2 regions of the Chitinimonas naiadis genome follow, and region 2 is predicted to be linked to the other one. Evidence: predicted binding sites of a transcription regulator. Region 2 holds the regulator's gene; the other holds the start of a gene.
The links. Region 2 encodes NrdR, which represses ribonucleotide reductase genes. Its sites were predicted from a motif close to AAANACNATATATNGTNTTT; they were not measured.
Positions count from the first base shown of each region.

Region 1: ACYVHK_RS02410 (ribonucleoside-diphosphate reductase subunit alpha) is a predicted target of NrdR. The motif match lies at 1,821-1,840, and genes of this name have one in related genera.

Region 1 covers NZ_BAAGVO010000002.1:18,959-26,782, reverse strand. Annotated here, with positions in the region: gene ACYVHK_RS02410 (ribonucleoside-diphosphate reductase subunit alpha) at 1-1,611, opposite strand, end outside; gene ACYVHK_RS02405 (hypothetical protein) at 2,164-2,571, shown strand; gene ACYVHK_RS02400 (S8 family peptidase) at 2,698-5,805, opposite strand; gene ACYVHK_RS02395 (NF038120 family PEP-CTERM protein) at 5,840-6,532, opposite strand; gene gspG (type II secretion system major pseudopilin GspG) at 7,062-7,472, shown strand; gene ACYVHK_RS02385 (type II secretion system F family protein) at 7,488-7,824, shown strand, end outside.
Region 2 covers NZ_BAAGVO010000007.1:199,551-207,374, reverse strand. Annotated here, with positions in the region: gene ACYVHK_RS21405 (type 2 periplasmic-binding domain-containing protein) at 1-100, opposite strand, end outside; gene hrcA (heat-inducible transcriptional repressor HrcA) at 301-1,320, shown strand; gene mltB (lytic murein transglycosylase) at 1,387-2,454, shown strand; gene ACYVHK_RS21390 (riboflavin synthase) at 2,485-3,102, opposite strand; gene ACYVHK_RS21385 (type 1 glutamine amidotransferase family protein) at 3,222-3,854, opposite strand; gene ribD (bifunctional diaminohydroxyphosphoribosylaminopyrimidine deaminase/5-amino-6-(5-phosphoribosylamino)uracil reductase RibD) at 3,864-4,970, opposite strand; gene nrdR (transcriptional regulator NrdR) at 5,025-5,477, opposite strand; gene ACYVHK_RS21370 (aminopeptidase) at 5,663-6,760, opposite strand; gene ACYVHK_RS21365 (benzoate/H(+) symporter BenE family transporter) at 6,817-7,824, opposite strand, start outside.

The sequences.
Region 1 (7,824 bases), on a different contig from region 2:
CGGGATCTTCTTGTGCACGCGCATTTCGCCGCGCTCGGCCTTGGCTTCGTAGCGGGTATAGGCTTCGGCGAATGCCTTGCCATACAGGTCGTGCAGGTCGGGGACTTCGGACGGGCTGAACAGGGTCCAGTCGGCGCCTTCCATCACGCGTTGCATGAACAGGTCGGGGATCCAGTTGGCGGTGTTCATGTCGTGGGTACGACGACGATCATCACCGGTGTTCTTGCGCAGCTCGAGGAATTCCTCGATGTCGGCGTGCCAGGTTTCCAGGTAGGCGCAGACGGCGCCCTTGCGCTTGCCACCCTGGTTGACGGCGACGGCGGTGTCGTTGACGACCTTGAGGAAGGGAACGATACCTTGCGACTTGCCGTTGGTGCCCTTGATATGGGAGCCGAGGGCACGGACGGGGGTCCAGTCGTTACCCAGGCCGCCGGCGAACTTGGACAGCAGGGCGTTTTCCTTCAGGCCTTCGTAGATGCCGTCGAGGTCATCGGCGATGGTGGTGAGGTAGCAGCTGGAGAGCTGGCTGCGCAGGGTGCCGGAGTTGAACAGCGTGGGGGTCGACGACATGAAGTCGAAGGTCGACAGCACGTTGTAGAACTCGATGGCGCGGGCTTCACGGTCGATCTCGCGCAGGGCCAGGCCCATGGCGACGCGCATGAAGAAGGCCTGCGGCAGTTCGATGCGATGGCCGTGGATGTGCAGGAAGTAGCGGTCGAACAGGGTCTGCAGGCCGAGGTAGTCGAACTGGTAGTCGCGTTCGAACTTCATGGCGGCGCCGAGACGGGCCATGTCGAACTGGGCGAGTTCCGGGTCCAGCAGTTCGGCTTCGATACCTTGCTTGATGAACTTGGGGAAATATTCGGCGTAGCGGGTCGCCATTTCCTCGTGCATGACTTCTTCTTCCAGGACTTCGCGGCGCAGGCTGTGCATCAGCAGGCGGGCGGTAACCTTGGAATAGGCGGGTTCTTTTTCGATCAGCTGGCGGGAGGAGAGGATGGCGGACTTGCGCACTTCCTCGGCCGGGACACCGTCGTACAGGTTCTTGAGGGTTTCGGTGACGATGTGTTCGGCATCGGTCACGGATTCGAAACCGGAGCAGGCCGATTGCACCAGGGCACGCAGTCTGGCGACGTCCAGCGGCTTCATCACGCCTTCGTCGTTGATGTTGATGCTGGAGGCCGGGGCGTGTTCGGTTTCGCCCTTGGAGACGCGCTCCTGATGGCGACGCTCGCGGTACAGCACGTAGGAACGGGCTACGTCATGTTCGCCCGAGCGCATCAGGGCGAGTTCGACCTGGTCCTGGATGTCTTCGATATGGATGGCGCCGCCTTCGGGCTTGCGACGCATCAGGGCGTTCACCACCAGGTCGGTCACCTTCTGCACGGCTTCACGCACCGATGCCGACTGCGCTGCTGCGCCGCCATGCACGGCCAGGAAGGCCTTGGTCACGGCGACCGAGATTTTCATCGGCTCGAACGGTACAACCGCGCCATTACGGCGGATGGTCTTGTACTCGGCAACAGGCTGCGCGCTACCGGACGCCACGCTGTCATTCCCTTGCGGATAGGGGGCGCGTGTGGTGCCGGCGGTTTCGGTGGTGGTGTACATGTCAGGACTTCCCCTTTTGCTGTTGGTTTGCCAGCGCGCGAACCACTGGATAGCGGTGCACGCGCCTTGGGTATTTGAGCTCGTCCAGGTGGTCGAAGGTGGCGTCACTCTAACGCCGCCCCACAGCCAAACCCCTGAACACACACGGAAAATTAGCGTCCCGGCAGGCCCGGAACGACGTGTGTATAAATCTGTGCAGAAAATGTGGAAAACACAATATCTAGTGTTTTTGTACTGCTCTGACCACTAAGTCTAGTAGCGAGACCACGCGCTTGCAACTGGTGTTTTCACTCGCCGCGTCAGTGCTGGCTCTTGTAAATGTCAAGCCCCCAAACAACGCGTCCGGACGGCCTGGAAGCGTCGATTCGAGCGCCTGCTTGGTGATGCAACATCGCAACAGGGCCTGTGGATAACCTTGGGTAAGGACCCTAAGCGCGGGCATATTAGAGATCGCTTAATACAGGCCGATGACGCGGTTTTTTCGACCCGAAATTTGCCCCTGCCGGGGTGATGGACGATGATGATTTTTCATCATCTGAAGGGACACGTTCCATGATGCGGTATCCCCTACCCCTGCTGCTCCTGGCCACTTGCCTGGGTTGTGCCTTGCCGGCAGTCGGCGCCGAGCCCAAAGACAGTACCCAGGAAGCGCTGACGACCTTGCGCCAGACCATCGGCAAGGCCAGTTGCCAGACCGACAGCCAGTGCCGCACCGTGGCGGCCGGTGCCAAGTCCTGCGGTGGCCCGGCTTTCTATCTGCCCTGGTCCACCCAGGATGGCGATGAGCAGAAGATCCTTGCGCAGGCGCAGCAGTACAGCCAGTTGCGTGCGGCGCAGGCCAAGCGGGTGGGCGAGATGTCGACCTGCCAGTTGGTCAGCGACCCTGGTGCGGTCTGCCAGGCCAATGTCTGCGTGCTGCGTCCCCGTTCGGACGCGATGGGCGGCAAGGACCCGACCTAGGCGTCGGTATCTCGCTCGTCGCTCTCTCGCGATGCAGTACCCATATATGTAGAAAGGCCGCGAACCCGAAGGTTCGCGGCCTTTTGTCTTACCAGGCGGCTACTTGCGTGGCCGCCGGGCTATCGATCAGATACGCGGATCGACTGAACCATTGCGGCTGGTCGCGCTGCTGAGTGGCAGCGGATCGTTGGTTTCCACCAGCAGGACGGTGCTGCCCTGGGCAACGTTCTCGGCCACGTAACGCACGGCACCGAGGTAACGCTTGCCTGCGGCCAGACCCTTCCAGCTCATGGCGGCCGATGCGGTACCACCGACATAGGCCTTGGCCGGCAGCAGGACCTTGAAGTCACCGCCGGTATCGCCGTTGTTCACCACGTAGGACGACAGGGTGTAGCCGGTGCTGCCACCTTGCGGTGCGTAGCCAACCACGCAGGCCTTGTAGGTACCGGCCGGCAGGTTGAGCAATTGCACCGATTCATCCGAGGTGCTGGAACCGCTGCTACCTACGACGGCACCTGCGCTGTTGACGACGATGAGGTCGAGGTCGTCAGCGGCGCCATGGGTGGTTTCGGCGTTGTACAGATCCACGCGAGTCACCAGGTTGCCGGCAGGTACGACCAGTTGGTGCGCCTTGACGCCACCGGTCGGATCACCAGCGACGCAGGAGGCAACGCCACCATCGGCATCGTTCGACTTGTTGACCACGCCGTCGAAGGTGACTGCTTCCTTCAGGCCGCCCTTGAGTGCGGTGAGGGCACCGTTGAAGCCAGTACCGACGGTGACGACCTTGCTACCGGACGCTGCTTCGCTGTTCAGCTGGGCAGTGGCGGACAACAGGGAGGCACGAGCGGTGATGGGGCTACGGACGGTGTGCGTGCCATCGCTCCAGACCAGCGAACCGTACTGCCAGACCGATTGGGTGGCGGTGGTACGCGACAGCAGGACGCTGAAGCTCTTCTTCTCGCCCGGGTTGAGGGTGAGGGTGGAAGGCGTGACGGTGGCGGCAAAGCCGGGGATGGAAGCCGTGGCCGTGTAGGTCGCTGGCGTGGCGCCCACGTTGGTGACCGAACGGGTGATCGTGAGCTGGCCGAGTACGTTGGCAGCGGTGATCGACGGCAGGTTGAGGTTGTAAGGCTGGATGGTGCCGTAGATGGAGCAGGTTGCTGGCGACAGCACGTTGATGCCACACATGTAGCGGACATAGTCCAGTGCGTTGGCGTCGTACACCAGGCCAGGATCGGCAGCGGCATTGGGGTTCACATGACCGGCACCCTGGGCCCATGGCAGACGGCCATTGGCGAGGCCAGGCTGGCCGTCATTGAAGGTGCCATAGCCGGTGGTCATCAAGGCGGACTTGATGGCAGCCGGGGACCAGGTCGGGTGTTGCTGGCGCAGCAGCGCGGCGAGGCCGGCCACGTGCGGGCTGGACATCGAGGTGCCTTGCAGGAAGTCCCAGGCGGCAGGCGGCACGACCGAACCGTTGTCCACGGCATCGTGCTGGGCCTGGTCAAGGTTGGGGATGTAGCCGGCGAGGATGTCGACGCCAGGCGCTGTCAGGTCCGGCTTCAGGGTGTTGAGGTCACCCTTGTTCGGGCCGCGCGAGGAGAAGTCTGCCATGACCGGCGCGGTGATCACGCCGGACTTGAGCACACCCTTGCTGATGGTGGCGGTACCACCACCGAGCGCGACGTAGGCCTTGATGGCAGCACCGGTCACGTTGTCCACATGCAGGGTCGGGATGGTGTGCAGGTCGGCATTGAGGGTCTGAGCGGCCGTCGTGTTGGTCTGGATCATACCCACGCCGCCAGCGGCCTTGACCGCAGCGCTCTTGTCGACGCGTGCGACGGTACCGCGATCACACACCACGACCTTGCCGGCGACCTTGATCGGGTCCAGCACGCCAGTGTTCCAGCACTCGCGCACTTGCTGTGCGACGGCACCGGCGACACCGACGTTCTGGGCCAGCACCACGTCGGTCGCGCCGAGCGGGTTCTGGTTGAGGCTCACACCGGTATAGGTGCTGCCATTGCCCAGGGTGCTGGTGCCTTCGTAGTAGCGATCATGCGTCGAGGCGGCAACGGTGGTGAGCCACGGGCTGATGTGGGCGACCTGGTTGGCCGGGCCGCTGTTGCCGGCCGAGGCTGCCACGAACACACCTGCGTTGGCTGCGCCGAAGAAGGCTTGCTCGACCGGATCGGTCACGCTGGTCTGGCTGCCGCTGATGGAGAAGTTGATGACGTCCACGCCATCCGCCACGGCCTTGTCGATGGCCTTGACGCTATCGCCATTGAAGCAGGAGTTCTTGGGCAGCGCAGGGTTGGCCGGGTCCTGATAGCTCCAGCAAACTTTGTACACCGCAACGCGGGCACGCGGTGCGATACCGGAGGCGGAACCGAGCGCAACGCCGCCGACATTGGTGGCTACGTTGAAGTTACCGCCCGAGGTGCTGGCGGTGTGGGTACCGTGGCCGCCGTTGTCGCGGGGCGAGTTGTAGTCGCTCCAGTGCGGGGTGTAGAGGCCTTGTGCGATCAGGCTGTCGTAAGTGTCGCGGAATACCTGCGCACCGATCAGCTTGTTGTTACAGGACGGGAAGCTGGCGCTGGTCTGGCAGGTACCGGACCAACCGGCAGGGGCCGCACCGTAGACCTGCTGGGCAGCAGGGTCGAAGCTCGGGTTGCCTTGGGCATCGAGACGATCGGCGAAGGCGGGGTTCTCCGGCCAGACGCCACTATCGACCACGCCGATGACCACACCCTCGCCCGACAGCGACGGGCCGCCCAGTTGCGCCCACAGGCCGGTACCCGGCTTGTCGAGGCCCAGGAACTTGGGGGTGTAGTTGGTGAGCAGTTCGCGCGGTTCGTCCGGGCTGATGGACGATACGCCGGCGTTTTTCTTCAGGGCGCGGACTTCGGCATCGGTCAGCAGGACCGAGAAGCCGTTGAAGACGAGCTTGAAGTCGTAGATCACCGGGGCATTGCCCACGGTGGCCAGGACGCTGCGTTGCTTGCTGTCGAGGTAGCCGATGTAGGCCTGGACGTCGGCGCTCTGGACATTGAGGCGCTGGCCGGAGGCAGGCTGGGTGGCATTGAGGCCGTTGACGCCACCGGTGTAGGAGGCGACGGGCTTATCGGCAAGCTGGACGATATAGGGGCGCCGAGCATCCTGGGCGGCTGCGGTAGCAGCCAGCCCGGAAACAAGCGCGATGGCGGCCCATTGTGCGGGTCTGCTGATCATGATTGGTTTTCCATTGAGGAGTGAAGGGGCAAGATCAGAACTGCTGCTTGCGCCGGTAGAACGCAGCCAGGGCCAAGAGGCTCAGGCCCAGCAACATCCAGCTAGCGGGTTCCGGCACCACGCTCACGTTATCGAGCGCGAACTGGGCCTGGTTCTGACCATCGGCTACGCACTGGCCGTTTGCGTTGGTCAGGCAGGCAAGGAAGGTGACGTCCCGGAACCAGGCGTCCGGTGCATCGAACAGGAAGCTGCTGAAGTGCCAGTAGCCGTCGGCCTCCTGACCGGGCAGCTCGAAGCTGGTCCAGTACTCGTTGTTCGACATGTCGTGGCCAAAAACCACGATGCGGGCAACCGAGAACGGCAGGTTGAGGATGACCGGGGCGACAAAGCTGGCATCGAAGCTCAGCAGGCGGAAGCCGGTACCGGCCGCGAAACTGATCTTGAGACCACCGTCGTTGAGGCCAAGGAAGTACTGGCTACTGTTGCCGATCGGGCAATCGAGCACGACACAGCTATCGGCGTTGGAAACGACGGCGCCGTTAAGCCCGCCGGCAATACCACCAATCGGGGGGACGACATCGAGGTTATATCCGGCCTCGGTAAAACTCTCGCCACTGCCGTAAATATTGGGCGCGGCTGGGTCAAAGGTTATCTGGCCTGCCAATACTGCCGGCAAAGCCATAGTGGCGGCTAAAGCCAACAAGGCTTTCTTGATGAAGTTATTCATGACGCTCCTTGGATTCTGAGAGGGCTGACCTTGAATCACTTGCAAGGCAAAAGGACGCACGCGGGGTGCGGTTAGCACCCCGATACCTGCCTGCAAGAAACGCTTGGATTTCCAAGGAACCTCTGGACAAGACTTCACCCTGGCCCGCGCCATAAGGTATTGATATACATAGAACTACCCATCTCGCCGGATGGTTAAAGAAGACTTGTTCAGAGGTTCCCTGGACCGATGAACAGCGCTGGGAATCCTACTCCTGAGCGGGCATCAATCTGCAACTGCGATAGACAACTTTTACTTTCAGTACCAATAAAACAACAACCAGAAAAACCCCCGAACAACGCAGTTAGTGACAAATCCCAATAAATTCAAGCAGCAGATTAATAGTATTAAATTAGATTATTAACTTTCCCTTATTTTAAATAGAATGAGTCCCTAATAAACAAGGGGAATCGCTTACACTTCCGCTGCCTCGACCCCTTTCGGCCACCAGCAATATAGGCATTTAATTAATTAGGAATTACCGATTCCCATGAAACTGGCTCGCTACGCTGGCTTTACCCTGCTTGAACTCCTGGTCGTCGTTGCCATCATCGGTTTGCTCGCCGCCTACGTGGGGCCGCGCTATTTCTCACAGATCGGCAAGTCGGAACAGACTGTCGCCCGCGCACAGGTGGAGGCGTTCTCGAAAGCGCTGGATGCGTACCGGGTGGATGTTGGCAGCTACCCCGCCACCGAGCAGGGCCTAGGCGCGCTGGTGACTCGCCCCGCCGAACTGAGCAAGTGGAATGGCCCCTACATGCCCAAGACGATTCCGCTCGACCCCTGGGGCCACGCCTATCTGTACCGCGCGCTCTCGCCGACCGAGTACGACTTGCTGTCCTACGGCAAGGATGGTACGCCCGGCGGCAGCGGCGACGACGCCGACATTGCCAGCCGCTGAGCCATACCCGCCGCCATGCAGTTCCTCCTGCAAGCCCTGTCCGCGCAGAATCTGGTCGAGACGCTGGCTATCGATGCCAGCGACGAGGCCGATGCGCGCCGCCAGGCCGAATCCCGGCAGCTGACTGTCTTGTCGGTGCAGCTGGCGGGCGAGCGGCAGCGGCTGGGCAAGGCGGGACGGTTCTCGCTGGTGTTGTTCAGCCAGGAGCTGCTGGCCTTGCTGGAGGCAGGGCTGAGCCTGGTGGAAAGCATCGAGGCATTGCTCGACAAGGAATCCAGCCCCAATGCCTGCGCCGTGCTGAACGGCCTGCTGCAGCGGCTGCGCGAAGGCGAGCGTTTTTCCAGCGCCCTCG
Region 2 (7,824 bases):
AAGGCGGGTATTTACCCTCAAGGGCAATCCGTATCGGCTCGGCGGCAGACACGGTGACCGACAGAAACACCAGAGACATCAGGTACGGCAGAAAACGCATGGAAACACTCCCGACTGGAGACAAGATCAGGCGACAACAAAATCATCCTGTTACGGTGGCGGAGACTACGCCGGGAGCAGGCCGCCTCACAATAGCCACCATCGCAGCTGTTGCATCGCAGCAAATACCGACCCACTTCTGTCAGGTCCGCACTTGCGAGATACGCTTGCTGCATGTACAGCACGCGCTACAATCGCCCCATGCTCAGTGAACGTGCGCAAATCCTGTTAAAGACCTTGGTCGAGCGCTATATCGCCGAAGGCCAGCCGGTTGGTTCCCGTACCCTTTCCAAGTACTCGGGTCTGGAGCTCTCTCCTGCGTCCATACGGAACGTGATGTCGGACCTGGAGGAGCTGGGGCTGATCACCAGTCCTCACACCTCTGCCGGGCGGGTACCGACCTCGCTGGGCTATCGGCTGTTCGTCGACAAGCTGATCACCATACAACCGCTGCAGCAGCTTGAGATTCGTGAGCTGCAAGGGCATCTGCAACCGGACAATCCAACCCGGGCCGTGGCGGCAGCGTCCTCCCTGCTGTCTCAACTGACCGAGTTCGCCGGCATCGTCCTCAGCCCCAAGCGTCGGGGCATTCCGCTGGCGCAGGTCGAGTTTGTCCGCCTGGCAGAAAAGCGCGTGCTGCTGATCCTGGTCACCGCCGATGGCGACGTACAGAACCGTATCCTGATCACCGAACGCGAGCACGCCAGCCACGAGCTGGTCGAAGCAACCAATTTCCTGAACCAGCATTGCGTCGGCAAGACGCTGGAAGAAGTGCGGGATGCGGTCTATCAGGACCTGCGTCATCTGCAAGGCAATATCACGGCATTGATGAACGCCGCCGTCGAGGCGGGCAGCCAGGCCATGGCCGAGGAACCGACACCGGTCGTGATCACCGGTGAAAGCAACCTGCTGCGGGTCGACGAATTGTCCGGCAACGTCCAGCGCCTGCGTCAGCTGTTCCGGGTATTCGAGGAAAAAACCGCATTGCTGCAACTGCTGGACCACGGCCAGCATGCGGCCGGGGTACAGATCTTCATCGGCCAGGAAGCCGGCCTGTCGCAACTCGATGAATGCTCGGTGGTCACCGCCCCTTATGAGGTCAACGGCCAGATCGTGGGCACGCTGGGCGTCATCGGTCCGACCCGCATGGCCTACGAACGCGTCATCCCCATCGTCGATATCACGGCACGACTACTGTCGTCCGCCCTGTCGCACCATTGATCCCATCCTGCCCCCACTGCCCGGCTCTCTCTGGCCGCAGTCCGGCACCCAATCGGAAACCCTGATTTGACACTGCGCGCCCTATTGCTGAGCCTGGCTGCCCTGAGCTGCCTTGCCGACGAGCTACCGACCGATTTCAGCCAGCGGCCGGATGTCCAGGCCTTCATCGAGGAGATGGCAAAGGAACCCGGCTTTGACAGGGCGACGCTGAACGCGCAGTTCGCCCAGGTCACCTACAAGGAAAACATCCTCGCCATCCTGGACAGACCATCGACCAGCCGCCCCTACTACGCCTTCCGCCCGGATTTCGTCAACGACACCCGCATTCGTCTCGGCGTGGCCTTCTGGCAGGAGCATGCGCCCTTGTTGCAGGCCGTGTCGGAGCAATATGGCGTTGAGCCTGAGTACCTGGTCTCCATCCTGGGCGTAGAGACCCTGTGGGGGCGCAATACCGGCAGTTTCCGCGTCATGGATGCGCTCTCCACGATTGCCTTCAACTACCCGCGCCGGGCCGAGTTCTTCCGCAAGGAACTGAGGGAATTCCTGCTACTGGCGCGCGACGAGCATGCCAACCCGTTCGACTTCAAGGGCAGCTACGCCGGCGCCATGGGCGCACCACAGTTCATGCCGTCGAGCTTTCATGCCTACGCTACCGACTGGGATGGCGACGGCCGCCACGACATCTGGCAGAACCCCGGCGACATCCTCGCCAGCGTGGCGAACTACTTCGCCCAGCACGGCTGGCAACGTGGCAAGCCACTGATTATCGAGGCGCAGGTACAGGGGGATCAGTTCAACACCCTGGTTGAGGACAAGTTCAACCTGCACTACCGGGTCAGTGAGCTGGCAGCGTTTGGTGTGACACCGGTGGGCGATGTGAGCGGTGATCCGCTGGCGGTCCTCGCGCCGCTGGAGCAGGAGCCTGGCGTGACACGCTACTGGCTGGGGCTGGGCAATTTCTACGCCATCACCCGTTACAACCGCAGCACACTTTACGCCATGGCCGTGCACGAACTGGCCCAGCGCATACGCGCAGCCTATCTCGACCCGAGCCTGCTGCCTCCGACCCCAAAGGCCAAACCGCCGGCCAAGAAATCCAAATCCGGCAAAGCGACAGGAAAGAAGAAAAAGTAGGCGAACGACCTGCGGATGACGGGGCCAGACCTACTGGCTGCGTAGCCGCCCAGGCAAGAGGCGCTCCAGATAACGGGCGATCTGGTCCACCTCGATATTGACCTGATCACCCACCTTCAGCAGCCGCATTGCGGTGCTGCTGATCTGGTGCGGGATCAGATTGACCGAGAACAGGCATTGCTCGCCATGGTCCTGCACCTTGTTGACGGCCAGCGCGACGCCATTGATGGCGATATTGCCCTTGAGGGCGATGAACTTGGCGAGTCGTCGATCCGTCTCGACGACAAGCTGCCAACTCTCGCCCCGCTCCTCGAACTTCAGCACCTCGCCCAGCTCATCGATATGGCCCGCGACCATGTGGCCACCCAGGCGATCCCCGAGACGCATGGCCTTCTCGAGATTGACCTCGCGGCCCGGGTCTTCCAGACCCACCGTACAACGTTGGGATTCGGCAGAAATATCGTACTTGAAGCTGTGGGCCGTCTTGGCCACTACGGTCATGCTCGCCCCATTGACAGCGATGCTGTCACCAATGGCCACGTCACCCAGATCCAGACGTTCGCTGACGACCATGACCCGCAAACCCTCACCCGCCAACGGAGTGACGGTGGCGACCTTGCCGGTGGCTTCGATAATGCCGGTAAACATGCGCAACCTCGCTGGCAACCCGTTGGTTCATACGCGCCGTCGTTGTCGACAAGCGGCCCTGTCGTCATAGTCGGCCAGCAGGGAACCGTCAATGACGACCATGCTGGTTGCGGCCTACCTTACTGGGCTGCAGAAGATTCCACCCTCTGCGGCGACGCCACAAAAGGCCGAACTACCGCCAGCAGGCTGGCGACGTAGCGGTCCTTCTCACCAACCGGTGCCACATAGTGCAGTGCTTCCTGAGCAACCTGCTCGCCGGCAAGCCGCAACATGACCCAGCTCGCCAGGTATTGGGATGCCAGGCACCCACCAGCAGTCGCCAGGTTGCCTTCGGCATGGAACGGTGCGTCGACAACCTGCACGCCGGCTTCCTGCACCCAGGGCTTGGTGGTCAGGTCGGTACAGGCCGGCAAGGCACCGATCAGCCCAAGGCGGGCCATCAGCAAGGTACCGGAGCATTGCGCCCCGATCAGCTGCCGGGTGGGGTCGAGCTGCAGTTGCGACAGCAAGGCGCCATCAGCGGCGACCTCACGCGTCTTCATGCCGCTGCCGAACAGGACAACATCGGCGCTATTGGCATGCGAAAACGGTTGTTGTGCCTCGATACTGACGCCATTCATGGAGGTAATACGGGCCTGCGGACTGCAGATCTCGGCCTGCCAGCCCAGATGGCGCAGCCGGTTCAGCATGCCCAATGCAATGAACGAATCGAGTTCATTGAAACCGTCGAAGGTCAGAATGGCGATCTTCATGCTCACACCTCAAAAGCGCAGCGTATATCGGGTATCGGCACCCACCTGCCGTACGTCGAGGACCTTGGGTGCCAACTTGTCGGACAATCGTTCCAAGGAAAAGTCAGCCAGGTCGCGGGCAGCACCGCCCAGCAGTACCGGCGCCTGGTACAGCAGCACCTCGTCAACCAAGCCGCTTTGCAGCCAGGCGCCGTTGAGCCGGGCCCCCGACTCCACCGTGACCTCGTTGATGCCACGGCGAGCCAACTCCTGCAGGGTGGCCACCAGATCGACCCGACCATGGGGATCGGCGAGCGCGATCACCTCGACGCCTGCTGCCTCCAGGGCTGCATGGTGCGCAGGTGGCGCATCCGCCGTGATGATCAGTGTCTTGCCTGGCGCCGCCAGCATCTTCGCGGTCAGCGGCATCTGGGCCCGGCTATCCAGCACGACACGCAGAGGCTGGCGCCCTGCCCATGGCTGCCCATCAATCTCGCGAACCGTCAGCAGCGGGTCGTCCATCAGGACCGTGCCGCTACCGGTCAGCATGGCGCAGGACCGCGCGCGCCAGCGCTGCACGTCCGCCCTCGCGGCAGGACCGGTAATCCACTGCGATTCACCATTGGCCAGTGCCACCTTGCCATCCAGGCTGGATGCGATCTTGACCCGCAGCCAAGGGCGCCCCCGCTCTATCCGGCTCAGGAAGCCCTTGAGCGACTCACGCGCCTCAGTCGCCATGAGCCCCACCTCCACCTGTATGCCCGCCTCCCGCAGCATGGCCAGCCCCTTGCCGGCCACGACAGGGTTCGGGTCCTGCATGGCGACCACCACGCGTACGACACCCGCATCGATCAAGCCCTTGGCACAAGGCGGCGTCCGGCCAAAATGGGAACAGGGCTCCAACGTCACATAGGCCGTTGCACCCGCAGGCGTCCCGCCTCGCTCGGCGACCTGGCGCATTGCCATCACCTCGGCGTGGGCACCACCCGCTACCTGGGAATGGCCGCGACCCAGTTCCTTGCCGTCGCGCACCAGCACGCACCCCACGCTCGGATTGGGGGTGGTGATATTGCGCCCCCCTTCGGCAACCTGTAGCGCAGTCGCCATGTGGCGATGGTCATCGGCGGAAAACGTCATGGCATGCACCTGCACTCTTCTGGTTTGCATACCGCCACGAAGGGCGGGGACGACTCAGTTCTTGCTGACTTCGCGAATTGCGTCGCGGAAGTCATCGACATCCTGGAAGCTCTTGTAGACCGAGGCAAAACGGATATAGGCAACCTTGTCGAGCTTGGCGAGTTCCGCCATGACCATCTCGCCAATGCGCCGGGAATCGATCTCCCGGTCCCCTAGCGACAGGACCTTCTGGTCAATACGGGCAATGGCCTCGTCTACCAGCTGGGTCGGCACCGGCCGCTTGTGCAGGGCACGCTGAAAACTCACCCGTATCTTGTCGCGCTCGTAGTCGGCGCGACTGCCGTTGGCCTTGACCACCTGCGGTGGCCGCACCTCGGCTGTCTCGAACGTGGTGAAGCGCTTGTCGCAGGCACTGCAGCGACGACGACGGCGAATGCTGTCGCCCTCCTCGGAAAGACGGGTGTCGGCCACCTGGGTATCGGCAGACCCACAAAACGGACATTTCATCGAGCGACTCCTGCTACCTGAATATCCCGCATTCTAACCGGCACAAGGCTTGCAAAGGCATGGTGATGTAGCCAGGGAAGCAATTTCCCAATTGCCGAAACCGCTAATGGCGCGCAATTCATTAGCACATCATCATGCGGCGCTGGCAACAAGGCGGTTGATCCGGGACGAAAGGCCGCCCCGCGCTACGGCGTAGTCTGAGAATTTGTTGCTCCGCGTTGCTTCTCCCCTGAAACCGCAACGCTTGTCAGGGCCGCGAGTGTTTCGTCACGCGCGGCCCGATTTTTTTGTCCCAGCAGCCGGACGGCTTCATAAAAAGCAGCAAAGTCACCGCCTTGCTGGCGAAACAACGCCCGTAGTGCCGGTACTTTCTCGTGATAGGTCGCCAGCGCCACAAAATGCGCGTTGTTGGGTGCGGGCTGGAACCATTGGTCATAGCCCCAGGACGTGGCAGAGAGCGCCTGTTTGAGGTTGCGGTAATCCTGCACCAACCCCGCCTGTATATCGGCCTTGCTCTGCTGCTTGGCCACCACGGACCCAGCGCCCTCATAGAGCTCGGCCAGTTGCCGACGCCCCGTTTCCATCAACTGCCGGAATGCCTGACGCTGCTGCTCTTCCCGCTGATAGCCGGCAAGACTGCGCTCATCCCCTTCGCGTCGCAGCCAGCGTTCGTACCCCTCAAGCTCCACCGCGGTCGCAAAGGCTTCGTTGAAGGCACTGTCGTCCTTGATGTAGATCAGCTGATGCGCAAGCTCATGAAAGATCAAACGGGCGAGACTGGCTTCGTCATAGCGCGCGGTCGTGTTCAGCAGGGGATCGGAGAACCATCCCAGCGTGGAATAGGCGGCGACACCGTAGAGGAATACATCGTCACCGGCCGCACGACGCTCCGCGGCATAGGACTTGGCATCCGCCTCCGAGTAGTAGCCGCGATAGGCCAGGCAGCCGGCAATCGGAAAGCAGCTCAGTACCGGCTTGAGCGACAAGGCAGGCGTGCTGACCACATTCCAGAGCGCGTAGGGGCGGCCCAGATCGGCATAACGGGTATAACTGGCATTGTCCGGCAGCTTCAGCTCCTGCACGGCAAACAGCCGTAGGCGCTGGGCCAGGCGCAGTTTGTCAGCCAGGGCTGGCGCGGTGGCAGGGTCGGCGATCACCTCATCGATCGGGCGCGCATTGCGCAGCACCTCCGATTGGCCATTCGCGGCCTGGCCCAGGTAGGCAAGGCTGCTGCAGCCGCTCAGCGAGAGCAGGCAGACAAGCAGGGCAAGGGCACGATGCACGATGGCAGGCATCCGAACGAAAGGGCGGAGTCAGTCTAGCAGACCCACCCTGCCCCTCAGGCCTTGCTGCGTGTCCGCCAGTTCAGCACCAGCAGCGCCAGGGTACCGGCCAGTAAACCCCAGAACGCGGAGCCAATACCGGCCAATGACAGCCCGGAAGCCGTAACCAGGAAGGTAATGAGCGCCGGCTCGCGCTGGTTGTCCTCGCGCATGGCCAGGGTCAGGCCGCTGCCCAGCGCCCCGAACAGCGCAATTCCGGCAATCGCCAACACCAGCTCTTTCGGGAAGGCCGCAAACAGCGCCCCGACCGAACCACCCAACAGGCCGAGCAGGAGGTAGAACATACCGGCTGCGACACTGGCCCGGAAACGCTGCGCCGGGTCTTCATGCGCTTCCCGACCCGCACAGATGGCGGCAGTGATGGCCGCCAGATTGATGGCAAAGCAGCCAAAGGGAGCAAGCAGCAGGTTGCAGAAACCGGTCCAGCCTACCAGTGGCGAGATCGGCGGCTCGTAACCGGCCGAACGCAGCACCGCCACGCCGGGGATATTCTGTGAGGCCATGGTCACGATGAACAAGGGAAGCCCGATACCGACCAGGGCCTTCCAGTTGAACACCGGCGTGGTCCAGACCGGCGTAGCGATGGAAAAATCGAGCCCTTCCAAATGGATCAATCCTTGCATTGCCGCCAGGCCGCAACCCACCAGCAATACCGCAACCACGGCATAGCGCGGCAGGAAACGCTTGAACAGGAGGTAGGCCAGCAGCATGGGCAATACCACCCAGAACTGCTGCTGAAGCGCCCCGAAGGCATTCATGCCGAACTTCAACAGCACACCGGCAAGCATGGCCGCCGCAATGGACAGCGGCACGTACTTCATCGCCCGTTCGAACCAACCGGTCACGCCACACAATGTGATCAGCACCGCCGAGAACACAAAGGCACCAATGGCTTCCGCCATGCTGAAGCCGCTCAGACTGGTCACCAGCAAGGCCGCACCCGGCGTCGACCAGGCGGTCGAGATGGGCATGCGATAGCGCAGCGAAAGCCCGATGCAGGTGAT